Regions from separate parts of the Peribacillus sp. NPDC097284 genome, predicted to be linked through region 2. Evidence: riboswitches for the same ligand, from Rfam matches in the RefSeq annotation. Region 2 holds a riboswitch; the other holds the start of a gene.

The links. A riboswitch is a leader RNA that binds a small molecule or an ion and turns the genes downstream of it on or off. The one in region 2 is predicted to bind preQ1.
Region 1: it holds a riboswitch for preQ1, as region 2 does, so the genes downstream of both, ACIQXU_RS03510 (VUT family protein) here and ACIQXU_RS11335 (QueT transporter family protein) in region 2, are expected to answer to the same signal.

What each region holds. Positions count from the first base shown of each region.
Region 1 is NZ_JBIWCZ010000001.1:692,264-708,211, forward strand. Features, by position in the region: gene ACIQXU_RS03465 (CPBP family intramembrane glutamic endopeptidase) at 15-713, opposite strand; gene ACIQXU_RS03470 (NADH:flavin oxidoreductase/NADH oxidase) at 850-1,878, opposite strand; gene ACIQXU_RS03475 (MarR family winged helix-turn-helix transcriptional regulator) at 2,067-2,507, shown strand; gene ACIQXU_RS03480 (aldo/keto reductase) at 2,555-3,397, opposite strand; gene ACIQXU_RS03485 (hypothetical protein) at 3,658-3,954, shown strand; gene ACIQXU_RS03490 (CAP domain-containing protein) at 3,995-5,134, shown strand; gene ACIQXU_RS03495 (anti-repressor SinI family protein) at 5,512-5,664, shown strand; gene ACIQXU_RS03500 (DUF421 domain-containing protein) at 5,875-6,576, shown strand; gene ACIQXU_RS03505 (alpha/beta hydrolase) at 6,643-7,383, opposite strand; gene ACIQXU_RS03510 (VUT family protein) at 7,874-8,434, opposite strand; PreQ1 riboswitch class I at 8,487-8,529, opposite strand; gene queE (7-carboxy-7-deazaguanine synthase QueE) at 8,683-9,411, opposite strand; gene queD (6-carboxytetrahydropterin synthase QueD) at 9,404-9,874, opposite strand; gene queC (7-cyano-7-deazaguanine synthase QueC) at 9,874-10,536, opposite strand; PreQ1 riboswitch class I at 10,595-10,637, opposite strand; gene ACIQXU_RS03530 (methyl-accepting chemotaxis protein) at 10,823-12,502, shown strand; gene ACIQXU_RS03535 (hypothetical protein) at 13,049-13,249, shown strand; gene pgsB (poly-gamma-glutamate synthase PgsB) at 14,010-15,191, shown strand; gene pgsC (poly-gamma-glutamate biosynthesis protein PgsC) at 15,207-15,656, shown strand; gene ACIQXU_RS03550 (CapA family protein) at 15,667-15,948, shown strand, end outside.
Region 2 is NZ_JBIWCZ010000004.1:285,307-301,254, reverse strand. Features, by position in the region: gene ACIQXU_RS11360 (S8 family peptidase) at 106-1,083, shown strand; gene ACIQXU_RS11355 (YcnI family copper-binding membrane protein) at 1,130-1,789, opposite strand; gene ACIQXU_RS11350 (copper resistance protein CopC) at 1,810-3,438, opposite strand; gene ACIQXU_RS11345 (ATP-binding protein) at 3,764-5,395, opposite strand; gene ACIQXU_RS11340 (TVP38/TMEM64 family protein) at 5,503-6,162, opposite strand; gene ACIQXU_RS11335 (QueT transporter family protein) at 6,275-6,760, opposite strand; PreQ1 riboswitch class I at 6,767-6,811, opposite strand; gene ACIQXU_RS11330 (YbaK/EbsC family protein) at 6,975-7,484, shown strand; gene ACIQXU_RS11325 (hypothetical protein) at 7,586-8,398, shown strand; gene ACIQXU_RS11320 (DUF3892 domain-containing protein) at 8,557-8,853, opposite strand; gene adhP (alcohol dehydrogenase AdhP) at 9,128-10,141, shown strand; gene ACIQXU_RS11310 (sigma-54-dependent transcriptional regulator) at 10,194-11,624, opposite strand; gene ACIQXU_RS11305 (sensor histidine kinase) at 11,626-13,221, opposite strand; gene ACIQXU_RS11300 (iron-containing alcohol dehydrogenase) at 13,233-14,381, opposite strand; gene ACIQXU_RS11295 (M28 family peptidase) at 14,636-15,948, shown strand, end outside.

The DNA of each region.
Region 1 (15,948 bases), on a different contig from region 2:
TCTTTTACCACTTCTCAACCAAAGGCGGTAAGGATCAGGGCAATGGCATTGAATGTACCGTGGATGATCATGCCGGGAACGACTGATTTGGTTTTTTCATAAGTCCAAGCAAAGAGGAGGCCGGATATAAAAGTGACCGGCAAGACATTATAGTTTGGGATATGAACGATCATGAAGATGAAGGAACTGAGAAATAATCCAGCCTTCAAGCCGTATTTACTCCTTAGCCACCTATAAAGAAAACCCCGATATAAGATTTCTTCGTAAATAGGTGAAATGATTGCCGCCGACACGAAACCGAGAACGAAATGGATGGGGGTCAAATGAGCCTGAACACTTTCCGTTTTGCTATTTTCATAGCCGATCCCCACTATATCCATCACGATGAGAATCAGGATGCTGACCACAATCAATACAAATGACCAGCCGATGATATTCTTCCAATAGCTTCTCTGAAACTTACGTAACCCCACTTCATTCCATCTTAGGCTTTTCGGTTGTAAAGCAAGTGAATAGACGGCCAGCATAAAGATGATTGACATGATGAAACCGACCAATGTTCCGGAATACAAATCGTCATGAAATAATTCCAATAAGAAATTCGCCAATAAAAACTCGATAAAAAACGGTACCAGGACTAAAACAAGTACAAGGATGGAAACAAGTTCCCTCCAGGACCATGCTTTACTTTCGAAATATGTATGCAAGACCATTCCCCCTCTAAACGTTATCTTCAGTTTATAAGGTTACGTAACGTTACCTGCAAGCACTTATTTTACAAAAATGTCCCAATCTTGGTGCATACAAAAAAAGACCGCAAGCAAATGCTGCGGCCACCGGTCCATACTATTAATGTTTGAATGCTAGTTGATATTGCTTTGGAAGCTCAATCTGTTTATTCAGCGTTTTAGAAGCCTCTAATGTCCAGTAAGGATGACGGAGCATCCCTCTTCCCACTGCCACCAAGTCGGCTTCTTCGTTACCAATGATCGAGTTGGCAAGGATCGGGTCTTCCAATCGGCCTACAGCAATTACTGGGACGTCCAGCGCTTTTTTGATTTCTCTCGCTAATGGCGTTTGATAATTGGCATGCGTGCCCGGTCTTCCATCAGCGCCAATCGGTCCTTCTCCACCGGAGCTGACATGGAACATATCCACTCCCGCTTCTTTAAAGACTTTCGAAAACTCGATGCTCTCTTCAATTCCATATCCTCCATCCACATACTCTTTAGCAGAGATGCGCATGATCAAAGGCATATCGGCAGGCATTTCACTTTTCGCCGCTTTAATGACTTCCACTCCGAACTTGGTCAGGTCTTTCCCGTATTCGTCTTCCCGCTTATTCGTAAGTGGAGAGGTGAATTGGTGGATTAAATAGCCATGTGCACCATGCAACTCAATGACGTCGAATCCAGCTTGTACCGCTCTTCTGACAGATAGACGGAACTTCTCGACCATTCCCTTCACTTCTTCCGTTTCCAAGGCTCTCGGCGTTTTATACGTTTCATCAAAGGCAATCGCCGATGGGGCAACAGGTGTCTCTGCATCTTCGGCTTTGCGTCCTGCATGGGCGATTTGGATGCCGATTTTTGCTCCATATTGATGCACTTCATCGACAATCTTAGTGAAAGCCCCAACTTGATCGTCAGACCATAGACCAAGGTCGCGATTGGAAATCCGGCCATCCGGTTCCACATCGGTCATTTCCACGATGATCAAACCTGTGCCGCCAATCGCTCTGCTTACATAATGATGTTGGTGCCAGCTTGTCGGTACGCCATCTTCAGCCATGACTGAATACTGACACATAGGTGGCATGACGACTCTATTTTTAAGATCGAGATTTTTTATAGAATAAGGGGAAAATAAATCTTTCATAGTATCTAACTCCTTCTCAAAGTATTATAATGCATGCACATGCATTTATATCATGCACAAAAAGTAGTGTCAACTAATTCAAATCGACCGATGCTCAAATCGGCTATTGTCATTGATCCATCCTATTGGTACATTTAATTTAACGAATGGTACATGTAAAATAGGTAAACAGAGGGAGGCAAAAAGATATGTCCCATGAACAATCCCTTATAAATACTTGGTTATCCTTTACACATATACATGCCGAGCTCTCCAATGACCTTGATAGAGCCTTGCAGGAAAAGCACCAAATGCCCTTGAATGAGTTTTACGTTTTATTGTACTTATCTCAGGCACCTGAAAAAAAATTGAGGCTTTTGGAATTACAGCGGCTTGTCGGGTTAAGCCAAAGTGCCATGTCCAGGCTTTCCGTCAGGATGGAAAACAAAAGTTGCGGGGTAATAAAACGGCTCGGATATGAAGATGACCGACGTGGCGTATGTGCCCTCATCACGGATAAGGGTGAGCAGCGCCTTCGCGAAATGTTGGAAACGGTTAACGAAACGCTTAACACATCATTATCCAACAGTGACATGGGTACAGCCCTTGCTTTTTTCATGAATGGTCAATCATCGATTAAGGACGATTGAATGGAAAGGCAGAGATAGACTGCAAGCTCGTCTATCTCTGCCTTTCCTTAAAAATCGAAGTTGTCAGGATCTGGTCCGACTCGATGATTCTCATTCATTTCATTCATTCGCGCCATATCTTCTTCCGTTAGTTCAAAATCAAATACCGAGGAGTTCTCCACGATTCGATGCTCTTTTGTCGACTTTGGAATCGTCACGATTCCATTTTGTAAATCCCAACGTAAGATGACCTGGGCCACGGATTTTCCATACTTGGATGCAATCTCTTGAAGGTCCTTATTATCTAATAATTCACCTTGCATTAATGGAGACCAAGCTTCCAATTGAATGCCTTCTTGTCGGCAAAATGCCAGCAATTCCCTTTGAGTTAAGCGCGGATGACATTCAACTTGATTGACCATTGGCTTCACTTCTGCCTCATTCAATAAATCCTTCAGATGGTGGATTTGGAAATTACTTACCCCGATCGCTTTTACCTTTCCTTCTTTATAAAGAGTCTCCATTGCTCTCCAAGCTTCTTTATATTTCCCTTCGACTGGCCAATGAATCAAGTAAAGATCAAGATAATCCAAACCTAGCTTCTTTAAGCTAGTCTCGTAAGCAGCGAGTGTCGATTCAAAGCCTAGTTCGGAATTCCAAACTTTTGACGTTACAAACAAATCCTCCCTTGCAATGCCCGCTACCTCTAGACCTTCGCGGATTCCTTGCCCTACTCCCTCTTCATTCGCATAAATGGCTGCAGTATCAATGCTACGATACCCGTGTTTAATGGCTACTTTGACTGCATTCACCAACTCTGGACCTTCCTCCACTTTAAATACACCTAAACCGAACCAAGGCATTTCGATGCCATTATGTAATGTTGTTGTTGCTTGTAAACTATTGACCATAATCAGAAACCTCCAATTTTTATTATCCACTATAAGAAATGTCTACTGCTTTTAGGCATCATCCACCCCACCATCCATTATGATATATTTTAGTAGTAAAATACAGTAATGTACTTTAAAGGATAAGGCGTATGGTGATTTTCAGCACCGGGTATGTTGAGCGAGAAACTGAAAATTGACAAAGGAAGGAACCCTTATGTCCCGTGTAGAAAACTATATACAGCGGGGGAACATTAGGAAATGATTAATAGGAGGAAAACATGAGAGTACTATTTGAGTTAATCCGGATTCTTTTATTATTCGGTATTATCGGCGCATTGTGTTCCGTTCTGTTAGAGAATGTGTATCAGAGTTTCGGAATAGATTATAATCAGTATAGCTACTTCGGTTCTGTGGCCATACTTATATTATTGTTTGTTTTATATAGAAACAAGTTACAATTCAGTGGGTGGTACAAAGGGAAAAAAGAAAAGCTGCCAAAAAGGGTTACCCAGGTCCTTTTCTTATTCTCCATCATATTGTTATCTTTACCTCCCCTATTACAGTTTATGAGCTAATCATTGGGAACGTAATTATATGTGAGTTGGGGTGAACGATGTGCGGAGTGTGATTAATCTATTGATTCTCTTTCTTCTTCTCGGCGGATTTTGGTATGGGTATGGAAAAGACATTCAGGAGTCGGGATTAAAGGCGGGAATCGGATCTTTTGCTACAGATGTTCGCTCCCTCTTAACCAAACCTGAAGTATCAAATGCCATTGAAAAACTGAATACCGGAGTCAACCAGTTGATCGGCAAATTGACGGATACAGTCGATCAAGCAAGAGATGAGGAACAAACCGAAACGAAAAAGGTGGATAAACCTGACTTGAAGGCCCCTGCTGAATCCTCCTTTTCGGTCCGTAATATCGAGCTTGGCGACACAAAGGAATCCGTCGAAAAGCAGGCAGGTGAGGCCAAACGCCATTCCCTGAACGAATATGGAGTAGAGTGGTTTGCCTATCATGAAAATTATCAAAATTTCTTCATGGTGGCCTACGACAGCAAGAATAGAGTCGTCGGTCTCTATACAAACCAGGATTTGATTTCATCCAAGCAAGGAATCAAACGAAATACACCCAAGGAAACCGTGACGGAAAAATTGGGTAAACCAATAACAAAACTGCTTAAAGGAAATGTATATTACCAGATTCAAAGCAATGGTGAATATGATACGTTCAAAATGGATAACAGCTTCGTCACGATTTTTTATGATAAACATGAGGATAATACAGTCACATCGATCCAAATCATCAGCGCAGGTCTTGAACAGCAAAAAAGCACCTATTTTGCCCCCTCCAGCCCAGAGCTTAAAAAGGGCTTTGAATATCAATTATTCGACTTGACCAATGCCTCAAGGGTCAATCATGATCTTTCCGTCCTGTCATGGGATAAGCAGGTGAAAGTGACGGCCCAAGATCACAGTAAAGACATGGCCGTCAACCAATACTTTAACCATACTAATCTTGATGGGGAATCCCCCTTCGATCGGATGGAAAGTGACAAAATCTCTTTCCGCATGGCCGGAGAGAACCTTGCCGCTGGTCAGAACAGCAGTATCTTCGCCCACGAAGGCTTAATGAATTCCATCGGTCACAGGGAAAATAAATTACAAAAAGACTTTTCTTCACTGGGAGTGGGCGTCGCCTTTGAAGAAGATGAAAAGCCGTATTACACAGAAAACTATTTAAAAAGATAAGCCACTTTACATGCCGTAATCAGGAAAAGCCTGATCGGCTTTTTTATTTTCTTTAATATTCTGTTAATTTAACATTTTAACTTGACTCCTACTTTATCACTGTAAGATAATACATAAGAGTAATAACATGGAAAAAAGACAGGATAACAGCCGCATCACTACATAGGAAAATGAGTAATGACACTCACGAATAAAGGCCCCATTTACGAAAAGCCTAATGAATATAAGGGAGCCCTGACAAAAAACATCCGGAAAGTCACATAGAAGAAATTGAAAAGTACGGAACAGCACTAAAACCCAAGAAGTCATTTTACTCTCTAACTTGCGCTGCTCTGGGTGAAAATAAAAAATACAAGAGGTAGATTGGGAGGGTGATCATGGAATCCGGGAACAGATTGAAACAGGAGCAACTCGATAAAATATGGCTGGCACTTATATTGGAAGCCAAAAGAATTGGCCTAACGATAGAACAGGTCAAGAAATTCATCGAGAAGAACTCAAGTGACGAGCCTGCCCAAAAAATTCGTTAAAAAGGGGCTGTCTAATAAGTCCTTACTCCAGTGAACTTCGCAAAAATAAAGAGGCAGAAATGTTGTTAAATCAACGTTTCTGCTTTTTACATATTCAATTTCGGTGTAATTACCCCTTTTGGGACAGCCCTTTTTTTTCATTTTTACATCTAAATCAGTCAAACGCTCATACTAATTCTTAGATAACAAAAAACAAGGACGTGAGCTTAGATGGATTTTTTCTACAGCCAAGACACACTTACTACAATTCAGTGGATTTTGAGAGCCATCATATCATTCCTTTTTTTACTCTTTGCAGTTAAATTGATGGGGCGCCGGGCCATTTCTCAGTTAAGGTTGATTGACTTTTTAATGGCACTGATCATTGGAAATATTCTTGCCCACCCATTATCTGATGAACAGTTAGGCTTAAAGGGACCGATGATCACGTCAGTCGTACTAGTTATTTTATATATAATCAGTGTATTTGTGAGTCTTCATTGGGGCAGACTCCGAAATTTTTTTGAAAGCCCTCCTTTGCCTCTTATAGAAAACGGACAAGTCATCCATAAAAACTTAGTCAAAGCACGAATTTCTATCGATATTATTTTATCCGAATTAAGAAAGGCAAAAATTGAAGAAATTCAAAAAGTTGCTTTGGCATTTTGGGAACCTGATGGGACTATTTCGTTCTTCTTACTTCCCCAATACCAATCAGTGACCCCTGGTGATATAAAGTTGACCACAAAGCCATTTTCTTTTCCTATAACCATTATTAAGGAGGGAAAGATTGATTTTCACGAATTAAACCGAGTGGGTAAAGATGAAGGATGGCTGAAAAGGAAAGTAACCATGTACAATGCGGACATAACCGATATCTTATTGGCAACTATCGATACTAACGGGAACGTGAAAGTGTTCTTATACAGCTGAATTTCATCAGACAGAAGATTTACATTTAGAAAAAGGCCGCCCAATTTAACTGGCAGCCTTCCCACTTTACCAAATCAAGTTATTTAAAAACCGATGAACATCTTCATAAACTTGCTCCCGCTCTTTCCCCAATGTGATGATATGCCCTGATTGCTCATACCATATCAATTGCCTATGTTGCGTATCGACATCATTGAAGATCATGGGTGCACTTTCCGTATAGTCGGAATCGTCCAACCGGCCCTGTTGAACAAGAGTCGGTGCCGTAATCAAATCTAAATTTTCACTAGTATCTTCTATGATATGCAAAACATCTTTCAACGAGTGCATAGGCTCTTTTTCTAACCGTTTTATTTCTGCATCGATTTGGTCTGGGTCTTTGCCTTCGAATTTTTTGTAGGCCCTGGCATAACTGATCATACGATTATGTAATCGACTCACGTCTCTCCCTTTCATCGGGGCACACATGGAAACGACACCTTTCACAGGGAATTCCGTTCCCACTTTTAAAGAGAAGACCCCACCGAGGGAAATCCCGACAACGGCGATATCCTCGTACCCTTCTTCTTTAAGGAAACGGTACCCATCCACTACGTTTTTCCACCATTCCTTTGGACCTGTATGGATGAGTTCCTCAGCTGGCAATCCATGACCTTTATATAGAGGTGCGTGGCAGGTATAGTCACGGTCATTGAGATAACGACCCAACTTCTTCATATCTGCTGTGCTTCCAGTAAATCCGTGAAGTAAGAGAACTGCTCTCTCTCCACCTTTGTATGTGAATGACTCAGGTGCAATGACTTTCATACTATCTGCTCCTTTTCCTCAAGTTGTATATATTGAAATTTCTGATAAAATCATTAACTATTTAAAAGAATCACCATTACCCCGATTATAGTACCTATGCCTTAATTAGGACAAGTGATGCGGTCCGAAGGACATTTTACTATGACTGGTTTTATTTAGCAATCTAAATTTTCCTTTTTCTAGTTCAGGAATGATGTACCTTATATTTCGAGGTACATCGTGTTAATAAAAAGGTACGTAATCTTATTATCGATAACCTTGTTTGACTCTTCGCAGTGATTCGAATAGGACAGGCATCTAATTTTCTATAAAAAAAGAAAACCCGTTTAACAACGGGTTTTTTGTTTACTCGCATTCTCTCGATTCTAGCTTATCAAGGTTATGCTTTCTGTAGTTGGCACAAGAAAGCTTCAAGCATTCTCCCTGGACTTGCGGACCATATTTCTCGCGAAAAGCCTCCAAGCAATAGCACTTATCTTCTTCTTTAGTATCATCCACCAAGCGCATTCCCTCCATTATTGATCCGCTTTTCAAGCCTTACATGGATTTTCCCCAATAGAATGGCCCCCATTGACTGAATGACCGTTTTGACAATAATCTGACCAACAATCGCGGCAGGTACAGAGGACCACGGCAAGATGTTCGCCCCCAGTGGACTAAGCCCAATCACCACAAATATTGCCGAATCGAAAAATCCTCCAACTACCCCTGAGTAAAATACCCTCCAACTTAATGGTAGCTTCAATCGAGTATATATTTCCGTATCTGCCGTTTCAGCCACCACGAATGAAAGGGCGGAAGCAAATACGATTAATAATGTATCGCCTAACAAGAATGATACACTGGCTGATAAAAGTAATGCCAGGATAATGCACAGATAAGTCCTTGCCCTGCCAAATTTATTTTGAACTAAATCACGGAAGATGAAGGTCCCTCCGATCAACAATGTCCCCATCGGGATGATGAACATACCAAATTGCAATGGCATAAATGCGGCTGTGACCACATTCGCGGTCACAATGGACAATAAATACAATAGAACTCTTAACATTTCTTACAATCTCCTTTTATAGGAAAAAACAGCACCCTAAGAAAGAGTGCTGTTCTCCTTAGTTTTTTTGAGAGGGTAGCTAGAACCTCTTCCGCCTCAAGCGGATTATCTTTTTTCCTTTTTTATCTTATCTTGGATACGGGGGTAAATCAAGGTTAAAAGTACCCCCTCACGTATCTAAATGTAAAGAACATATAATAGAAGAGAAACGGCATTCAATAGAAAGTATGACTTCCCCACCCTTTTCCTTACACGCCCCGTTTATTTCCCCAGATATACGTATGCAGCTGGGGGAGCACCTTCACATCATTCAGTTCGTCATCGGCAATCACCCGATTAATTAACTGTTCATATTTTCCCAACAGTTCACTGACCAGCTGCCGATCGTCCGTCGTCACGCTGTCATCATTGCCTACCTGCAGGTAATAAGGAATGCCTGGATAGCGGGCATGTACATTCTTCGCATATTGATAATCAGCTTCATCAAATACGACAATCTTCAAAGAGATTTGATTTTCATCCCTTCTATTGGAAAGCTTGGATAGGATATCATCAAGCACTTCAAAATCGGTCTTCATCCTTGAACTTGGCGGTTTTGGTGATATCGTCAGTTCATCAATATCGAGAAACCAATCCTGCCACCGGCTACCTTGTGTCTCCACGCCAATTCTGATGTTCTTCTCTTTTAAAAGGGTGATTAACTCAGCCATATTCTTCAAGAGGCCGGGATTGCCCCCGGATATCGTCACGAAGGAGAAACCCTTGCCTCCCTTGAGTTTTAGCTCCTCCCATATTTCTTCAGCTGTCATCTGGACGATATCTTCCTTTCCTGTCCCATCCCAAGTGAAGGCGGAATCACACCAAGCACATGAATAGTCGCACCCAGCTGTCCGGACGAACATCGTCTTTTGCCCGATGACCATGCCTTCCCCTTGAATGGTCGGCCCGAAGATTTCCATGACGGGCAGCTTACTCACAGTTCATCCACTCCCGTCTTGCTTCAGCATAACTCGTCGGCGTTTCATAAAGACGGACAAATTCAACCCTAGCCCCTTTATAGTCCTTGTTTTGCAGGGCATCAGCCATCTTTTCATAAATCCAGACGACGATATTTTCAGCTGTTGTATTCATAAGTGGCAGCGTTTCATTCAAATAGCGGTGGTCAAGATGAATGTCGATTTCTTTTTTCCAGATTTCTTTGATGTCGCCAAAGTCGATCATCAACCCACGGGAATCATTATAGCCGCTTATGCCAAAAATGACTTTATACGTATGGCCATGCAGATTCTTGCATTTCCCTTCATAATCATGAAGATGATGAGCTGCATCAAACGTGAATTCCTTGCTCACGAGCACCCGTCTTTGATGATAGTTCAATTGATTACGATGAATGTCCTGTTCTATTTTTTGAAGCTTATCGACAATCTTGAACCCATACATTATAGGTTCACCTGCCGTCTAATCACATAGTCATCCAGACCCTTTTTTCGAAGCTTGCATGCCGGACACTCCCCACAGCCATCTGCTATGATTCCGTTATAACAAGTCAGCGTCTTTTCACGAACGAAATCAAAGGCACCCAGTTGATCTGCCATTTCCCATGTTTCTTCTTTATTCAGCCACATAAGCGGCGTATCTATAACAAAAGACTGATCCATTGAGAGATTCAAAGTGACATTCAACGATTTAATGAACACATCCCGGCAGTCTGGATATCCGCTAAAGTCCGTCTCACAAACACCGGTTACAATATGCTTCGCCCCAATTTGGCTTGCAAGCACTCCTGCGAATGACAAGAACAGTAAATTCCTTCCCGATACGAATGTAGACGGTAACTCCCCTTCTTCCCCGTCCGCCACAGCAATGTCACTTCTCGTCAACGCGTTCGGCGCCAACTGGTTCAACAACGACATATCCAAAACATGATGGGGGATGTCCAGTTCCTTTGCAATATTCCGCGCACAATCAATTTCCAAGCTATGACGCTGATTATAATCAAACGTCACTGCCTCCACTTCCGAAAAATGCTTCATGGCCCAGAATAAACACGTCGTACTGTCTTGTCCCCCACTAAACACCACTACTGCCTTTTCTTTCTTCAACATTATGAAAAACTCCTTTTTTACGGAAAAAAGCAGCACCCTAAGAATAGAGTGCTGCTTTTCCTTAGTTTTTTTGAGAGGGTAGCTAGAACCTCTTCCGCCTAAAGCGGCTTATAATCTTTTCTCTATAATCATAACGCAATATATGGAATCATATCAATATATTCCATAAAAACAAAGAGATTCCCTGTCTTTTCAGCCCAATTTCCCCTTTTCTCTTTAAATATCGGTCCCCATTTCCGATAAACAGAAGGTAAACTAATCTACCGAAAAAGGGGCCGTACACTTGAAAAAGATTAAAACAAAGGTATTGTTAGCATTTATGCTAGTCATATCTTTATGCATCATATTAGGAGCCTATAGTATTTACAGCAGCAATAAGTCTCTTAAACATTCTAGAGATATCATCGACCATGAATTGCCTCTTCTTATTAAAGATGAACAATTACTCTATAACCTTTCGCAAAGAATGGCATTTGTTAGAGGGTATATCCTATTTGGAGATGAACAATATAAAGAGGATTTCCTAGCTTATACCGAAGAAAGCAAACACATACAAGAAGAGCTATTAGCCTTATCCGACTCTGAGAGAACGAAAGAAATCATTGAAACAAGCATTGATTGGAGAACCATGATTGAAGAACGCGTCTTTACCCAGTATGAGCAAGGAGATGAAAAACAGGCGAAAGAAATATTGCTGAATGAAGTAGCGCCCATAAGCACGGAAATAATGGATGGCTTCAAAGAGCTCGCTTCCGAGCGCGAAAAACTGATCGTCACTTCCGGAGAGACCGTCATCAGCAGTGGAAAATCCGTTAAAACGACGAGTATCATTTTATCCATCATTACAGTCATAGCAGGAATTGGCCTTGCCCTTGTGACAGCCAACCTCATTACCAAACCGATCCTAAGGATCCGAGACAGGATGAAGCTAATGGAAAAAGGTGAACTGAACCATGCACCACTTAAGCAGACATCAAACGATGAACTCGGGGAATTGACGTTTTCCACAAACGAGATGCAGAGAAACCTTCGCAATATCATTGAAAACATGCTGAATGTATCCGAATCCGTTACAAGCAAAAGCGAAGAGCTGACCCAATCGGCAAATGAAGTGCAACAAGGAAGCAGTCAAATTGCAACCACTATGTACGAGCTGTCAGAAGGCTCTGAGTCACAAGCCAACCAAGCAACGGAAATCGTCCGTATGGTGGAAGAATTCTCAGGAAAGATCCAAAAGGCACACAGTGAAGGAGAAGAAATTTCCCAAACCTCCACCGAGATCCTGTCCTTAACAAAAGAAGGAACAACCATGATGCACAAATCCGTACAACAAATGCAAACGATTGATAGGATTGTGAAACAGGCAGTCGATGAGGTAAAAGGCCTTGATTCACAATCCCAGGAAATTTCAAAGCTCGTTCAGGTCATACAGGACATTTCCAATCAAACCAACTTACTCGCTTTAAACGCAGCCATTGAGGCGGCACGCGCCGGCGAACATGGAAAAGGATTTGCCGTCGTCGCCGAAGAAGTTCGGAAACTCGCGGAACAAGTTACAGATTCTGTGGGTGACATTACTGGAATTGTTACAGCCATTCAAACAGGTTCTAAAACCGTCGTTCACTCCTTGGAAGATGGATATACACAAGTAGATGAAGGCACCCAACAAATTACCATTACCGGCCAAACCTTTGAAACCATCAATCATTCAGTGGGAGCCATGAGCACAAAATTACAACACATAACCAATGACTTACACTATATCTCTACCAATAGCATAAAAATCAACCAGGCCGTCGAAGACATTGCAGCCGTTTCCGAAGAGTCAGCAGCAGGCATTGAACAAGTATCTGCTTCAGCACAGCAATCCAGCTCTTCAATGGATGAAATCACCAATCACGCCAGTGAACTTGCATCATCGGCAGAACAGTTAACAGACCAGGTTAAAAGATTTCAATTATGATGAAAGCCGCTTCCCACACCTACCTTGTGGGAAGCTTTTCCTTGCATGCATTTAGCTATTCCTATGAAGTTAATAACAAATATATCCTCTTCATTAAAATTGTTTCAATATAGTGAATACGGGGAATAAACTAATAACAACACAAAACAAACTATAATAAAAAATTCACCATGAATCTTATACAGAGAGAAATAATTCAACTCACACTATTATTTTCTGAATATTCAATGTATAATTAATATTACTCCAGTAATATTTACATCAGTAAATAGTAGAATAACTACTTCCTCTCTAGAAGTGTCAGCACACTTTTAAAAAGCATTTGAACCAACTCTTAATTACTCTCATTCGAAACCCGATCAACAGGAGACTCTCTAAACAGACGAGATGACCTTACATCAATATCGTATTCCAAATCCAGAGAACTAAGTCTATATAATCACCTTTACTATTTTTTATTTCCTATTTTATAATAAGTGGTTAATTTCCACCTAAAGTATGTTACTATTAACCTAATACTTTTTAACCAAACAAGGAGGAATTCATATGAAACGATTTTTCAAATTCATAGCAAAGTTAAACGAAGGGAAAGCCCAAGACGAATTCTTTCGCAACGAATACGAAAATTACTTGAAGATGAATTCTGCCGATAAAGGAAACAGAAGATTAGCCCCTATGCTTTATGTTATAGATGGCGGTAAAAAGGACTCACATACTGAGCTTTTAAATAGAATAAAATCTAGCTAAAGATAGCATCATCTTAAAATTGATTCGAGACTATGAATTTACAAAAATTACTCTCATCTATAAATAATATTTCATTTGATCCCTTATTATAAATGAATGTAAAAATACTCTAAAAACTCAGAATTTATTCTGGGTTTTTTTTAGTTCTACTATTAACACTATATTAATAGAAGAAACTAGTCTTTTTTTTAAAAACCCTCATTTCCAAAAACTTTTAAGAGAAGGATTTTGACAATTTATTGATGTCACCTCATAGCCCCTCGGGTATTTCATATTAAAAAAACCCAAAAAATATGGGGGGTGATTTTACTCATCTTTATCCAATCCCAAAAAAGTAGCACTAAATGAGTCATTAGAATCAAAATACAGGAATAAAGAAAAAACAAACTAGTAGATTAGAAAATAAACGCACAAATAGGTATAAACAATTATAAAACAGGAAGGATCGTCTACATTAAACTCCTACAGTAGATACTAGGAATTGGGTTTTTATCCTTATAAAAAGAATTCATTATCCTATAAAAATTATTTTTTATTCTCCATCTCATAATAGAATCATCATGAAATGGGGAATCCATAGAGTATTTGTCCTTACATGAATATTATAGCCATTAGTTACTATTACACTCATTTATAGTTTAATTTGGAAATTATCAAAATAAGCTATCTTGCTATAGAAAAACGACCCTTGCTTAATAAGTTTAAAATCATGTAGTGTGTATTCAGTAAATCAAATATATAAAAAAAGAGAGGTTAAAAAATGGCACCGATATTTATTTGTGCATTATTTTTGCTTGGCTATGGCATAGTCGAACAAAAACGCCATCAAAAGCGTCTCGACTCCATTCCCGTACGTGTCAACGTAAATGGGATCCGAGGGAAATCCACTGTAACACGTCTGATTACAGGTGTGATCAAGGAAGCGGAGTACAAGACAATAGGAAAAACAACCGGAACTTCCGCAAGAATGATTTATTGGTTTACGGACAAAGAAAAACCGATCATACGTCGTCCAGAAGGACCGAATATCGGGGAACAACGTCGCGTAGTTAAAGAAGTAGCTGACTTAGGAACTGAAGCATTAGTTTGTGAGTGCATGGCCGTGCAGCCTGACTATCAACTAATCTTCCAAAATAAAATGATCCAGGCCAACATTGGGGTTATCGTAAACGTTCTTGAAGATCACATGGATGTCATGGGACCAACATTGGATCAAGTTGCAGAAGCATTCACTGCAACCATACCCTACAATGGGCATTTAATAACCATCGAGGGCGAACATTTAGAATATTACAAAGAAATTGCCAAACAACGTAATACGAAGGTAATCGTAGCCGATAACTCAAGGATCTCAGAAGAATTTCTACGTGAATTCGACTATATGGTATTCCCTGATAACGCCTCCCTTGCCTTGGCTGTTGCAGAAGCATTGGGTATCGATGAGAAAACGGCATTCCGTGGCATGTTAAATGCACATCCAGACCCAGGGGCCATGCGTATCACTAAATTTGGAGATGCTAGGCAACCGACTTTCTTCGTTAATGGATTTGCCGCCAATGATGCGTCATCTACATTGAATATTTGGGACAGGGTAAGTACCTTCGGATACAGCACGGAAGCTCCTATCGTAATCATGAACTGCCGTCCTGACCGTGTGGACCGTACAGAGCAATTTGCAAGAGATGTATTGCCTTACATAAAGTCCGAAATCGTCATTGCCATCGGTGAAACTACTTCACCAATAACGAAAGCATTTGAGCAAGGAAAATTGGATACAGTAGAGTATTGGGATTTAGAAGAATGGTCAACGGAAGAAATCGTTGCCAAACTGCGCCCAGTCATGAAAAACCGAATCGTTTATGGGGTCGGTAACATTCACGGAGCAGCAGAACCCTTAATTGACGCAATCATGAAAACTAAAACGAAGCAAAAAGCGAGTTAAGTAGGAGGAACCTTAATGTTTGGATCGGATTTATACGTAGCCCTAGTACTAGGGGTAACACTGAGCCTTATTTTTTCAGAAAAAACGGGTGTTGTGCCCGCCGGACTTATCGTGCCAGGTTATTTGGCATTAGTTTTTGATCAATGGCAAGTCATGCTGGTTATTATTATAGTAAGTATCTTAACTTATTTCATTGTCGCTCACGGTCTTTCAAGATGGGTAATCTTATATGGAAGAAGAAAGTTTGCCGCAATGATGATAACGGGGATTTGTCTAAAACTCGTATTGGATTTCGTCTACCCCGTCATGCCTTTTGAAATCTATGAATTCCGTGGTATTGGTATAATCGTCCCTGGCTTGATCGCTAATGCCATTCAAAGACAAGGAATGCCATTAACACTCGGCAGCACGCTTTTATTATCCGGAGTAACTTTCGGTCTAATGAACGTGTATTACCTATTCTGAGGTGGATAAAATGAAACGTACTTTAAACGCAAAAGAAAAAACACTTATCTTTACAAAGCGGACGAAGAAAAAGAATCTCAAATACACTGCAATCGTTCTACCGATATTGATCATCGTCTTAGTCGTAACATCTTGGTTGGGACGCACGAAAGACGTGGAGGTTGTTGCATCAAAACCAAACGATACCCTTACAATGTCAATGGTCGGAGATATCATGATGGGCCGTTATGTCGAGGAAGTGACAGACAGCCATGGTTTTGATTACCTCTTCCGTTACATGAAGCCCTATTTC
Region 2 (15,948 bases):
TTGAAGAGATTCTTTTTTATCTCTTTAATGGTTAACGACAACCAGATGGGATAGGTCTCCCTCGCCGAGGATAGTCAAATTATTGACGAAGGAAGGGGTAATCAAATGTCGAAAGAAAAAAGATTAATTCCTTACAAAGTGTTAGAAATAATGGAAAAGGCCAATGAGAAAGTTCCTGAAGGTGTGGAGCTTATAAAGGCACCGGAAATATGGGAACAAGGCAATTATGGTGAAGGTGTGGTCATTGCGGTCATTGACACTGGTATAGATAAGGAACATCCCGATTTAAAAGAGAGAATCATTGACGGAAGGGATTTTACTGAAACCGGGGATTACCATGATGATAATGGGCATGGAACCCATGTCAGTGGTACGATTTTAGCGACCCTGAATGATGTAGGTGTAGTAGGTGTGGCACCGAAAGCGAGTATTCTAGCTTTGAAGGCTTTAAATGGAAAGGGCCAGGGAGATATCAACTGGATCAATGGGGCATTGGAGTATGCAATCAATTGGAAAGGGCCGCAGGGTGAAAAGGTCTCTGTCATTTCACTTTCACTGGGAGGGCCCCCGGATGATAAGGAACATCAGCTCATACAAAAAGCGATACAGAATGATATTCTTGTCGTTTGTGCAGCAGGGAACGGTGGAGATGGCCGCCATGATACGGATGAGTTAGATTATCCAGGAGCTTATTCAGAAGTGGTGGAAGTGGGGGCGGTGGACTTAAGCCGGAACTTGGCAGATTTTTCGAATACGAATGATGAAATTGACTTAGTGGCACCGGGTGTCGATATTCTCTCCACATATCCAGGAAGCAAGTATGCTAAGCTCAGTGGGACATCAATGGCTACACCACATGTGAGCGGAGCTGCAGCCCTCTTGAAAATCATCTCAGAAAAAGAATTCGGTCGTAAATTAACAGAGGCGGAACTATATGCCCAACTGGTAAAAAATACGGAAGATTTGGGGATAAGCAAGAAGGCACAAGGAAATGGAATGTTGAATTTATCGATGGTCACGCATAGTGCACAGAATGAAATGAGAAGAACCATTGAGGCAAGCAAGTCCATGGTTGTAGAATAATAAGTAAAAGATGCCCCAAGTGATTTTGGGGCATCTTCTTAAATAATTACTTCTTATTTTTACGTGCGGCTATCGTAAGGGCAATAATCGAGATGATCAAAGATAAAAGGCCAAGTATGATGATCAGTGTTTGATCGTTATTCTCTTCTTTGTCTGTGGACTTCGATTTGTCTACAGAATCGGAATGAGAGTGATCACCTTCTTCGGCATGTTCATGGACTGATGAATCTTCATTGCTCTTGGAAGCTGCCGTAATTTCTGTTATGGAGTGTGGTAGGTCAGAACCTTCCTCTCCACTCCATTCGACAATCTCCCCATCGGCATAGTATTGAAATGCATCCCAAGCGATATCGGCCTCATCCTTTGGATTTTGGGCAACGAACGTGAATTGTTGGAACTGGCCTGCAGCAATGCCATCACCAGTCGCTTCCCAGGTTACTGTTTTTACATGTCCTTTTTTATCCTTTTCCGTTGTCACTTTCCAATCGGGGACTGGTTGGTAACTTGAAAAGGTGATGCCTTCAGGAACCTTTAAGGCAACCTTCGTGGTAGATGATTCTTTTTCAACCGGAACTTTCAGTGTATAGGTTTCCCAAGCTTCAGGTGCTGAAGAGCTTGGGTTGACCGTGACATGGGCATTTGCAGATCCAGCAAAGAGGAATAGAGATGCCAATGCACCGATAATTAGCTTTGTACCATTTTTCATGTTTATTTCTTCCCTTCTCATTATGAGTTTCCTACTACTATTACAAAATCCGCATCAATAGAGTGGAGTTCCTTCGTTAAACCATGAACTTGAATCTTCCATTTTCCTGACATGGTTATAAGCGACTTGGTTTTGAATATACCCTTTGCTTCTTCCTGAAGGTGCAATTTTACTTCCCCTGTGTCTTCATCTAAAGGCTCCATGACCACTGTAAGCTGTTCGATATCTGTATAAGGGATGCCCTCATTATTTATTAATTCCACTTGAATGAGGTTCTCACCGATTTCATTGGGGGTCACCGATAAAGTTACTTGATCATTATTTTCAGTCATTTCCGTTTTCTCTACAGGACCTGGAGAAGACTTGGCTGTCTGAACATTTGTTAAAAGAGCAGCAATAAGGAGAATGATGATTCCCAGGCTGAATTCTATTCCAGTACTGAGGCCCAGCTTCTTCGTTTTTCTTTTCCCACGGAGTAAATGAAATGCCCCAAACCCTAACATGATGGACATAAGTCCGATTTTCCCGAGTAATAATTGTCCATATGTCGTATTTAGCAATGAATGAAGAGTTGGGACATGTTGAAAACTACTGTAAAGTCCGCTGACGATCAGGACAATCACAAAAAGAACGGCCCATGAGGAAAACTTCTGTATGATTGACCAATAAAACGTTTTTTTATCAACATCAGTCAGCTTCGGATTATAGGACTTTGGAAGAATTATCAGTATAGCCAATAAACCGCCTAGCCATAATGCCATGGACATTACATGGAGAAAATCCATAGATACAGCCAGGTATTGATGAGTTGTATCCATGGTATGTCCGATTAAGGCCTTGCAAACCATCAAGGCAGATATAAGGATAAAGGATGTTAGGAGAGAAACCTTGTTGAAGTAATTTCTCCATATAGCCAAAATTGCCACAAGTAAGGCAATTAGCAACACTATTTCTATCATCCAAATATTTCTGAATTGGGTGGACTGTAATACTTCTTTTAGGTAGATGCCATTGAAAGCATGCCACCAACCTACATCAGCGTCAATCGTAACTTTTAAAGGTAGACTCAATAGAATGGAAATCGCCAGTCCGGTATAAGATAGCCAGATATAGCGTCGGGCCCTATTGCTGATTTGATCAGGAGTAGGGCGTTTCACCAATGATAAATAAAAAAAGAGTGCACCAGTAAGAGCGGCAAAACAAAGATATTGAAGGCTTTGCAGGACTATTTGTGTTGTACTTGGAAAGCCTGCATGTTCTTCGCCGATCAGTTGATCGGATGGGATGTTGGATTCCCCATATTGAAAGGGAATTGTACCTTTGATGGGGTGACCATCACTAGAAACCACTCTCCATTTAATGATATAAACCCCTTCATCGAAAGAGCTTGACCATGTAGCTTCAAGAGTATTCCCTGAAACTTGGATATCTTGAAGTGGGATCTCCTTCCCCTCTTTGCTGTACATGGCAAGTGAGTGAAAGGAAGATTGTATAGTTTCACTGAATTGAATGCTGATCTTTTCAGGTATAGTATCCAAGCTCTCATTTGGGCTAGGATTCGAGCTCAAAATGGATGCATGGCCAAAGGCCGTTACCGGTAAGATAAACAAGGCAAGTAGACTGACGAACAGCCATATGTAATTCTTCATTTTGTTGTGCCAGCAACCTTTCTTAGTACTTCTATGAACTAGTATAAAATGAAAATGTGAAATAACAGTGAAAAAATGAAGAGAATCTCTCTACATTTTCTTGATCTATAAGCTAATTATTCTATTTCCTATTATGCATCATTAAGAAATAATTAAGCTTACCATGGTACTCTGACCTTACCATATTACAGGAAATGTAGGGGGGAGTACGTTGAAAAAGATAAAAAAGGCGAGAAGGTGATTTTGGCCGGTTCAATCGTGTGTATGGGGACGTTTACTTATATCCCGAACACAACAAAATAGGACAAGTAAACAAGTACTTATCCTATTTATATATCGGCAATTCAATTTTAACTTCGGTACCATGGTTTAGTTTGCTACTAAAGTGTACTTTTCCTTGGTGCGCTTCGATAATTCGGCAACTTACGGTCAGTCCAAGCCCAGTCCCTTTTTCTTTAGATGAAAAAAAGGGCTCCCCGAGATGTTTCATGCGATCTTTCTCGATTCCACAGCCATTATCCTTGATTGTAACGGAAATGGAATGGTTAATATGCTCAATTTCTATCGAAATATGGGATGCTGTTGCTTCCAGAGCATTTTTGACCATGTTGATGAATACTTGTTTCAGCTGGTTTGCTTCGCATAAAATAAGCGGTATATCGTTTTTTACCTCGATAGAAATTTGAGCGGAAGAAGAATCGGCTTCTACAAGAAGCAAGGCTCTGACTTCATCGATCAATTCTACGATCTGATTTTGACTGAACATGATTTCCTGAGGCTTTGCTAGGACAAGCAATTCGCTAACGATTAAGTTGATTCGGTCTAATTCGCTAAGCATGATGGTGTAATATTGATCATGGGGTTGGTCGTTTTTTTTCAGGAGTTGAACGAACCCTTTTAAGGACGTTAAAGGGTTGCGCACTTCATGAGCAACACTTGCTGCAAGTTCACCGATGATCGAAAGTTTCTCGGATTTTCGTAAGCGTCTTTCTGTTTCACGAATTTGTGTTACGTCTTTTGCATACGTAATGATACCGGCTAATTCTTTGCCCACTAACATGGGAACAAAAGTACAAGAAAGTAAAATGGAATTCCCGTATTTGGTAACAAGCGCTATATCTTTTCCTTTTTTAATCCCCTTCTGATTTTCCACGACATATTGACAGGATGATTGGATGAGCTCTTTAGCTTCTGCGGAAAAATCCAAATCAATAAAAGGGTCCCCTTGAACTTCACCTTTACGGAATCCAGTGACGGTTTCAAATCTTGGATTGACGTTTGTGATGGTTCCTTTCAAATCAAGCATTAACATGGGGGAAGGGTTGTGATCAAACAAAGACTTATAACGCTGTTCACTAGCAAGCAATTGACTTTCCGCGGCAATTCTTTCTGAAATATCCCTACCTATGACTACTAACCCTTTTCGTGAACCATCTTCATGAAATAATGGGACTTTGATGGTATCGAAGGTCTTAAAATGACCGTTTGGCAGTGGAATATTCTCCTCACAACGCGTAATCTTCTTCATTGCCCATGTTTCTTGATCGGAATCTTCACAGTAAATCAATGAATCTCTGTAGAATTGGGAGTACTCGGCAAGCTCGCTATCTTTTTTTCCTTTATAGTCCACATTCTCCAATTGGAATAACTGAAGTCCAAACGTATTCGATTCTAGCCATCTACCTTCTCCATCCTTAAAATTCACAAAGTCTACCATTGAGTTAATAAGGGTACTTCGAAGTTGTTCTTCTTCTTTTAGTTGTTTGAACTCTTCTCTTTTAGATAAGTAGAGAAATAAAATCAAACCGATTAATAGGACAAAGATGAACCCTTCTGCTCGCTGGAGTTGAAGGAACGCCTCTTTAGTATTCAAGGAATTCATTAAATAGTAATTGAAAACAAGTAATGTGGTCATTCCAGAAAGAATGTAGATTACTAATATGATACGTCTCGGCATATGGGTCTCCCTGAATTCTCCGACATTTCAAAGCTGAAATACATACACATTTTAACAAACTATTGGCTGAAAATATACGATTCCACACAAAAAAACAGGCAGCAAGGTTACCTGTTTTTCTTAAAGAGTGATAGGTTCTTTTTTTTCTTGAAGCGCTTGTAGATAAGGAAAAAGGTTAAGAGCAGGAAACCGAGTACAATCAATGTATATTGATTCATCTCTACGGAAAGAATTCCATATGGAATTAAAGAGAGAAAGAAGAAGTAGATGAGATTGCCTAATGCTGTTGCCATTAAGAAATCTTTGAAGGTGACGGAACTAACTCCAGCTGCAAGGTTTATTAAACTTGTCGGTATGAAAGGGAAAATTCTACCGGTAAAGACATACATAAACCCATGATCCTTGACGGAATCCTGCGAGTCGGTACCCATCTTTCTTAAAATCAATGACTGGAACCAGTGCCTGGCAGCATAGAAAATGGTTCCTGACGCGACCACGCTTGTTAACCAACTCCATAGATACCCGAATGCAAAGCCAAAGATCGTTACATTAATTGTTAAAAGTAAAATCAGGGGGATGACAGTAAAGGAGTTCTGAATGATCATCAAAACGAACGTCACTACAAAGGTAAGAAGGAGATTTTCTGTCAATATGGCTATCACGGATTCCAAGTCGCTATTCCAAATCATCGTGAATAATTCTGAATTTAGCCCGATGAATGTTACTACAATCAGAAGGACGAGTAACATCAGTATTTTTTTCTGCAAAAAGTCACCACCATTTATCAATTTTTTTGAGTATGGTTGAAAAAAAGAGCCGCTGCATGTAGCAGACAGCTCTTTGAATATAGAATGTTCTTTTACTTTATGCACAGTGAGTTCAAAGCAACTTTCCAAATTGAATTCTTTTATTCATCATATAAATGATGGGTGCCCCGATCAGTAGGACGAGGAATTCCCCGGCTGCTGTTGTTGCCCAACTTATTAAGAATGGCAATCCTAAGACTAGATTCAATTCTATGGCTATTAGGAACATCGTAACCGTGAATATGATGATGGTCATGGCCATTCGACCCTTAATGCCCGTTATGAAACGGGAAGAAAAGATGACAAGCAATAAGGCTATCAGAGATTGCCCGACCCCAAAAATCAAGTCATATGCCCCTAACTGTGAAAAGAAAAGGTTCGATATGAACACACCGACGACTATGCCGGATATATATTTCTTATTAAATACAATAAGATGATTCAACATTTCGGGAATGCGGAATTGAAGCACCCCAAACATAATCGGCTGAAGCACGAATGAGACAGCGATATAGATGGCAGCCAATAGACCATTTATCGCGAGCGTACGAATATTCATATTTTTCTCTCCCTAGTTTTTTATCGTGGGATGGTTACGAACCACGTTAGGCTTTTGCCCGAAGTTTAATAGTATCGTATTTTGGCCTCTTTCGTCAATTTCAAGATTTTATGCGAAATATTGAATATTTAGAATAAAGGAAAGAGATTTTGCTTTACTATAGTGAAGAATGGTACGATTCATAAAAAGAGTTAAAGGAAAGGGATGAAAGTAAATGTCAATCGAGAGTGTTAGGGCCCACTTTAAACAATGGAACAGGGAACATGATGTGATGGAATTCAAAACATCTAGTGCCACAGTAAACCAAGCTGCGGAGACAATCGGGGTTATACCCGCGCGCATTGCCAAAACGTTGTCATTTAGGGGAGAAGGAGACCAAGCAATTTTGGTCGTGGCCGCTGGAGATGCGAAAGTCGATAATAAGAAATTCCGGAAAATGTTTGGGTTCAAGGCAAGGATGTTATCTCCAGAAGAAGTTCTTGAACAGACCGGACATGCAATCGGGGGTGTCTGCCCATTTGGATTGGCAAATGAACTGGATGTTTACTTGGATGTTTCGATGAAACGGTTTGAGACAGTTTTCCCGGCTTGCGGGAGCGCGAACTCAGCCATTGAACTTTCACTCGGGGATTTATTTCAATTCTCAAAAGCAAAGGACTGGGTAGATGTTTGCAAGGACTGGGAACAAGAAGTGAATGAAGATATGCAGAAACATATCATTTGAATGAAGGAATAAAGTCCACTTCATGTGGACTTATTTCTGATAGTGGGGAGTTATTAGGTTCTAATGAATTAGGATAGAATGCTAATGATGGAGGGTCATGGATGTCCAATGTAGAGTACAAAAACAATAATAGTAGTTATCACAGTCTTAAAAATCTATATGAGGAAAATATCACGGTCAGAAGCATAGCCCAAGAGTTTGAGTTTTGTGGAAAAGATGAATCGGCCATTGATATCAAAAATGTAATGGAGGAAAAACACTTTGATACATTGGCCGTGAAAGACCAGGGGGAAATCGTTGGTTATATCGATAGACATGAACTTGGCGAAGGGAACATTTCGGATTATATGAAGCTCTTTTCCCCAAGGGAACTTGTATCGGATTCAACGCCCTTGATCCAATTGTTAGGCATTTTTAAGAAGAAAACGAGGGTATTCGTGTTAGAGAATAATTCAATCAAAAAGTTAATCACGCATGCCGACCTCCAAAAACCACCAATCAGGATGCTGATTTTTGGCTATATCACTTTATTGGAAATGAGACTTAGTGATATTATCATGCATCGATTCGGGGGTGAAAGCTGGTATCCGATGATTAGTGAGGATCGTCTACATAAGGCAAGTGAATTATATGAAAGGAGAATGGAGAAAAATGAGGAGATTAATTTAATTGAATGTCTACAAATTAGCGATAAATTCGACATTATTCATAAAGATAAAGAGTTGAGAACATTTTTTCAAATCCCATCCAAAAGTAAAGGGAAGAAAGATGCCAATGCCATCAGGAAGTTACGGGATAAGATTTCGCATGCTAATGAACTTGGGATGGATATGTCTTGGATTGAAATCATAGAAGTGGTCGAAATCTGTGGCCGCTTGCTGGAAATATCTGAGTCCTATCATTATGAATGGTAAACAGATAGAAGGATTGGAGAAAAAGGGAGAGTGCTGGTTGCTCCATTTTCAATATCCCGGAAAACCTTGAGGAAGTCGTTAGGAGAACCTGTTAGTATGCGGTTCTTTTTTTGTTGCGGAAAAAAGCTGCCTGAATGGAAGGCAGCTTTTCTCGGTCTTTAAAATTCAGGCAGTTCATCCAGATTATTTTCTTTAATGCCATCAGGCTCACTTCGCAAAATGTCCCGACCATATTTATGAAAGACATCTACGTTTGCGAGTGCACCAGCCTTGGCTTCTGAAAGAGCGGTGGGATAGTCCAGTTCCCTTCCGGTATTTGTCTTGATGGCGATGATATTATCCTCTTCATTCTTCCGTACGGCGACAATTTCTTCTTTGTCGTTCCCACCTTGTTGGTTCGCTTGTGGCGTTCCTTGTTGTTTGTAGGATTCATAGGCTTCTTCAAATGTGTCCATTGTACACCTCCTCTTTATAGGGTGAACCATTTTTCCAGCAATATACGAACTGGTTTTCGTCATCATTGAGCCGGATTTCTGTCATAATGGGCCGAATTTTCGGCTAGGATTTATGTTTGAACCTAACTTGATTGCACTTTTCTGTTTGGCATGGCACTTGCATTATAAATAAGTGGAAGTGAGAAAAACACGGACCTAAGGGAGGAATAGAATCATGAATGTAAATCAGGGGACAAGTACGGTGGAATCGAAAACATTGAAGGATGTTAAAACAATGAAGGCAGCGGTCGTCAATGAATTTAAACAAGAGCTTGAAATAAAGGATGTACCGATTCCGGATTTAGAGTATGGTGAGATTTTAGTTAAAATTAAGGCATGTGGCGTATGTCACACGGATTTACATGCAGCACATGGCGACTGGCCGGTGAAGCCAAAGCTCCCGCTTATTCCTGGACATGAAGGAGTAGGGATTATCGAGAGGGTAGCAGAGGGCGTCACAACATTGAAAGTCGGTGACCGAGTAGGGATTCCATGGCTTTATTCGGCATGTGGCGACTGTGAATACTGTTTGACGGGCCGTGAAACGCTCTGCTTGGATCAACTGAATGCAGGATATTCGGTGGACGGAGGATATGCGGAATATTGTAAGGCACCGGCAAAATATGTTGTCAAGGTTCCGGAAGGGCTAGATTTTGCCGAGGTCTCCCCAATTTTCTGTGCAGGTGTGACGACGTATAAAGCGCTTAAGGTTTCAGAAGCAAAACCAGGGGACTGGGTCGCAATCTATGGTATTGGCGGACTTGGGCATGTTGCGCTTCAATATGCGAAGGCGATGGGATTCAATGTCATTGCCGTCGATATTCAAGATGATAAGCTTGAGCTGGCAAAAGAACTAGGAGCGGATTATACAGTGAATGGGTTGAAGAATGATCCCGTTCAAGCAATTAAGGATAAAGTTGGTGGCGTACAAGCAGCTATTTCTGTTGCCGTAACGAAAAAAGCATTTGAACAGGCTTACAGTTCAGTCAAAAGAGGCGGAACACTCGTCGTGGTCGGATTGCCGAATGATGAACTTCCTATCCCTATTTTTGATACGGTATTAAATGGGGTAACGGTGCGAGGTTCAATCGTTGGTACAAGAAAAGATTTACAAGAATCTCTTCAATTTGCGGCAGATGGAAAAGTACGGACGAATATTGAAACAAGACCGCTTGATGAAATCAATGATGTGTTTAAAATGATGGAAAAGGGTGAAATTAACGGTCGTATCGTTTTAACATTGGAATAGAAACAAATGAAAGGGTGTCCTATTAATGGGGGCACCCTTGTTCATATACGAGTCAGGTATGTTTTTTTTCATTTAGTATATAACGTAATTTCCTCATTGAAATCTGTAGGCGCTTGGCGGCTTCATTCCGGTTTCCATACGTTTTTTGAAGGGTTTGCAGGACGAGCTCTTTTTCGATGGTAGATTCGAACTGTTTGATTTCCAAGAGTATGTTTTCAAGCGTCAGCTCATCTTTTTCATTAAAATCGGCTACAAGTTTCTTCCGCCATTCTTCGAGAGGGTTTTCAGGAGAGTGAAGATCCATTGTAGCTTGTTTCTTGGGTGAAATGACCTGATGGGTAGGGAGAACGATATCGTCCGCAGTGATATCCTGTCCATGATCTGCGAGGGTTAAGGTTCTCATCACGGTATTAGATAGCTCACGTATATTTCCGGGCCAGTCGTATAGCTGTAATTTTTCGATAGCCTCTTGTGAAAAGGATACATCTGCCTGACCATTCCTTTCGACCAGATGCTCGACAAGGAGAGGGATATCCTCTTTTCTATGACGTAATGCTGGTACTTCAAGAGTGACAACATTCAGGCGGTAAAATAGATCCTCCCGAAACTTATTGTTTTCTACTGCTTGCTGAAGATTTTCATTAGTGGCAGCTACCAATCGTGCGTTGGTCCGTAATGTCCCACTGCTTCCGACCCGCATAAATTCCCTAGTTTCCAAGACCCGCAGAAGCTTGACTTGGATGGCTGGACTGGCATCAGCAATTTCATCAAGGAAAAGGGTTCCATTTCCGGCTATTTCAAAAAAGCCTTTTCGTTGTTGGGTTGCACCGGTGAATGCGCCTTTTTCATGGCCGAATAATTCACTTTCAAGCAGGGATTCTGAAATGGCTCCACAATTAATCGCGATAAAGGGCTCGTGGTTACGCGGGCTTGCTGAGTGAATGAAGCGGGAGAGCACCTCTTTACCCGTTCCCGTTTCCCCTTCTATTAAGACATTAACCGATTTTTGAGCGACTTTGAACGCCATTTCTGTCAGTTCTTTCATTATGACACTTTCACCGACGATGAGACCGGAGTCCCTGGCCAGTTTCTGAAAGAAATGCTGATTCACATCCGTGTTTTCATTCAGGAGGTTTTCAATCTGCTTTTCTAATATCTCAATATCGGCAAAGGGTTTTTCCATATAATCACTTGCGCCAAGTTTCATTGCGCGGACGGCGGTCTTGACTGTGCTGTAACCAGTCATGATGAGTGCCTTGCAACGAGGTTGTTTTTGTTTGAGATGTTGTAAAAGGGAAAGGCCGTCACAATCGGGAAGCTTCAAATCAATCATCGCAGCATCATAATGCTCCTGATTAAAATCGATTGCATAAAAGTCCTTTCCACTATGTATGACGTGTACGTTGTATCCTTTCATCGTAAAAAGCCGGGATAAAAAGGTACCCACCTCTTTTTCATCGTCCACTACAAGTAAATGAATCATGTTATTCACTCCTCTCATCTTCTGTCGGTAGGGGGATCTTCAGTGAAAATATACTTCCTTGGCCTGGCGTACTCCATACGTCAATTTTGCCGCCATGATCTTTCGCGATGCCAAGACTAACAGACAACCCCAGTCCAGTCCCCTTGTCGCGGTCTTTTGTCGTATGAAAAGGGTGGAAAATAAGAGGGAGGCGCTCGGCTTCAATTCCTGTCCCATTATCAGCCACCTGGACGATCATATATTCCTCTTCTAAAAAGGTCTGGATGGTGATTGTTCTTGGGGCTGATTCATCAAGATCACTCAAGGCATCCTTGGCATTCAATAACAAGTTGATGATAATCTGTTCAATCTGCTGTTGGCTGCCCTTGATGTACGGCAGGTCTTCCTGTAGGGAAAGGTGAATGAATATTTGTTTCTTCTCGAGTTGGAACTTCAGCAAGTTCAAAACTTGGTGGATGGCTTCGTTCATAGAATAATAGTGGAACTTGTATTCATCCTGCCGTGAAAAGGTAAGCAGGCTTTTTACGATTTGCCTGCATCGGTCGCCGCAATTTTGGATATCGGTTAGCAGGTTGTAATCATGGTGTTCCGGAAGTGTGCTTCTCAATAAAAGCTGAGAGTTACCAATGATGGCGGTTAATGGACTATTCAATTCATGGGCTATTCCCGCTGCCATTTCACCGATGGCCCCTAGCTTGTCGGCATGAAGTAATTGAGCTTCCATTTTTCTTCTTTCGGTAACATTTTTATAATAAGCGATAACCCCGTATACTTGCTGTTCCTTGTTTTGAATGGGGTAGGCGTGCATTTCCATTATGGCTCCTTGCTGAAGAAGGAGTTCCTGAAACCCTGGCTTATCAAGTGAGAAGGTTTCTTGAATGAGAGCTTGAGATGCCTTTTTCAAAGGTTCTAATTCAAAAAAATCCTTGGCTGCATCATTGGATTTGTAGACCCCACCCTCCCGGTCAAAGACGACAATCATATCTTCTACCGCCTTAAAGGTATCCTCCCATTCCTGCTTAGAATGAAGTACTTCCATATAGAGCAGAGCATTTTCGAAAGTTAGCGCTAGCTGATTGGATAGTTGCTTTAGAAAATCTAACTCCTCTTTGAGCCATGCTGTGTTATTCTTCCTGCCGAAGGTTAAAATCCCGATTTCTTCATTTTTTCCGTACATAGGAATCAAGAGGAGCGTTTCTATCTGAAGGGACAGAAGTTGTTCTTTTTCTGGATAAGTAGGGAGCATCTCGACGTTTATCTGGATCGGTTCCTTTATCGAATGTAATTGGTCTTTGGATTCAATGTTAAGCTCGCATGGTTCATTAGGGCATATATGGAGTAGAGTCGGATCTTCTTCATATAAAATAATGAAATGACAGTCATCAAATGAGACCAGTCGTTTTAGTTTATCGACTACATTTCGAAGAATAAGATGAATATCCAAGTCTCCGTTCATGTTCTTGGTAATATCATTCATGATTTCAAGTTGTAGATTCTTCTTTTTTAACTCATCGACGGTCTTCTTTAGTTCAGTGTAGTATGTTTTTTTCGAAGACCGTACACCGGTCATTAAATCTATCATTTCATTTTTGTTCATGGTTGCACCTCCTATAGGGCTGTAAGGAGCAATTGTTTAATCTGTTCTATGGACATATCACGAGGATTTGTAATCATGCAGGCATCATCAATAGCGGTCATGCCTATTAGTTCAATCATATCCGTAGTAATGCCGACATCCCCTAAACTTAGAGGCACGCCTATATCTTGGGATAACTCCCGAACGAAGGCAACAGCGGCGGCGCCTGATTGTTGCTCTGTTAAGGTCCGTGTGTCGATTCCCATGATTTCCGCAATATCGCTGAATCGCCTAGGGGAAGCAATTCGGTTGAAATCCATGACATGGGGGAGAAGGATTGCATTGATTTCCCCATGCGGAAGCAGGTACTTTCCGCCGATGGCATGGGAAATCGCATGGGCGGCTCCTAAAATGGCGTTGGAAAAGGCAAGTCCGGCTTGCAGGCTAGCCATGGCCATCGCCTCTTTTGCTTCTTCATTATTTTTAGATGCAACAGAAGGGCGTAGGTAACGGGAGACGATGGAGAGGGCGTTCTGTGCTTGAACATCAGTAAGTGGTGTTGCTGCGATAGAAACATAGGCTTCAATGGCGTGAGTCAAAACGTCCATACCCGTTGCCGCAGTCAAGTCTGGATCCAAAGTTGTCAACGTAGCCGGATCGATGATGGCAATATCGGGTACGAGCGACTTTGAGATGATCGTCATTTTCTTCTCTCGGAACGAATCGACAATCACCGAAAATTGGGAGACTTCCGAGCCGGATCCAGCCGTGGTCATAATCATCACCATGGGTGGAAGAGGCGAATGGACTTTATCGACCCCTTCATAATCACTGGTGACTCCGCCGTTTGATGCCAATAAAGCGACCCCTTTGGCGACATCCAGCGCACTTCCTCCGCCAACCCCTATGATGGCATCACACTCATGATTATGAAACGTCAAACAGCCGGCTTCTATTTCACGGTCTTTAGGATTTGTCGTTGCATCGATAAAGGAAGCGTAGGCAAGTCCTGCATCTTGACAGGATTTTACGACGATATCCAGCCAGCCGGCATTGGCTACACCAGGGTCACTTACAATCAGCACCTTTTTGGCCCCTAAACGTAGGCATGCCTCTCCCGCTTGCTCTATCGAACCTTTTCCAAAAATCACTTCAGGCATCACGAATTTAGTAATGGACATTCTCGCCCCTTCTTCCCTGATTAAAGTCGTATTCTCTTTGTACTACTTTCCAGAAAAAAAGCTAAATTCCTGTACGTTCAAAAGAATTTTTATATAGGATGACAAAAAAATAAATCGTATCCCAGCGTAAACGCTTATAAAAGGTATTATAGACTAGCGGGGAAATGGGATAATTAGGATGAATATACCTATTTTAAATATTCTGAATAATTTACAATGGATTATAAGAATCTATTGAAATTAGGAGGAAATCTATGAAAAAACCATTTCTATCTCTTACATTAGCTACTACGTTAGCGTTGGGAGGCGTTAGTAGTACCACTGCATTGGCGGCACCTGCTCATTCATCTCCGAGTGAAAAAGCCCCCTCCACAGATAAGCAAATTGTTAAGAGAATCAATGTCGACAAAATCTACAAGAATATTGAATACCTCTCGCAAACACCTCGCGTGGCTGGCACAGAATCGGAGTATAAAGCGGTCCAGTTCATCCAAAAGCAGTTTAAGTCATATGGCTACAAAGCGGATATTGAAGAGTTTCAATTCTTATCCTACACAGATCCTGACAAGGTGGAACTGGCTTTCGACGGATATGATGGGGAAGTTCAACCAAAACATTTAACCTATTCAGTAAATGGGGACGTTTCAGGTGATGTGGTATACGCTGGATTAGGAACGTTGGAGGAGCTTGAACAAGCCAATGTTGCCGGAAAGATTGCTCTCATACAACGAGGAAGCCTTTCTTTTGCTGAGAAAGTAGTGAATGCAGCTCAAAAAGGGGCTGTGGGAGTCATCATTTACAATAATGCAGAGGGAGATTTAAACGGGACACTCGGAGGAGTCAATGACCAATATGCACCGTCTGTCACAATTACGAAAACGGCAGGTGAAGCAGTCGTAGCAAAATTGGAAAATGGAGAAAAGGTGAAGGCCTCCTTGAAAATCGAGGGTGCTTCTTCGGGAGAAAAAACGTCCTATAATGTAGTAGCAACGAAAAAAGCAACCAAGAATATAAAGGCGAAGAAGAGTGACATCATATATGTAACCGGACATCATGATTCAGTAGCTGGGGCACCAGGTGCAAATGATGATGCATCAGGGACTTCCGTCACGCTTGAGCTTGCCCGTGTTCTGAAGGATCTGCCTACAGACACGGAAATTCGCTTCATCACCTTTGGAGCAGAGGAAAATGGATTGCTAGGTTCGCAGGATTATGTGGACAATCTATCAGAAGATGAAATCAACAGAAGTATTGCAAACTTCAATCTGGATATGGTCGGTAGTAAGGATGCTGGGGACTTGATTCTCTTGACGAACGATGGAGAACCGAATCTAGTAACGGATCTTGCACAGGCTTCTAGCAAGAGACTGAACGGTGTAGCTACCCCTTATGGAGAGGGAGGTCGAAGTGACCATGTATCCTTCTCTGAAGCAGGTATCCCTGCTGCCTTGTTCATACACAATCCATCAGAGCCTTGGTATCATTCCCCAGATGATACGATTGATAAAATCTCAAAAGAAAAGCTTCAAGATGTAGCACGAATTGCGGGGACAGCGGTCTATGACCA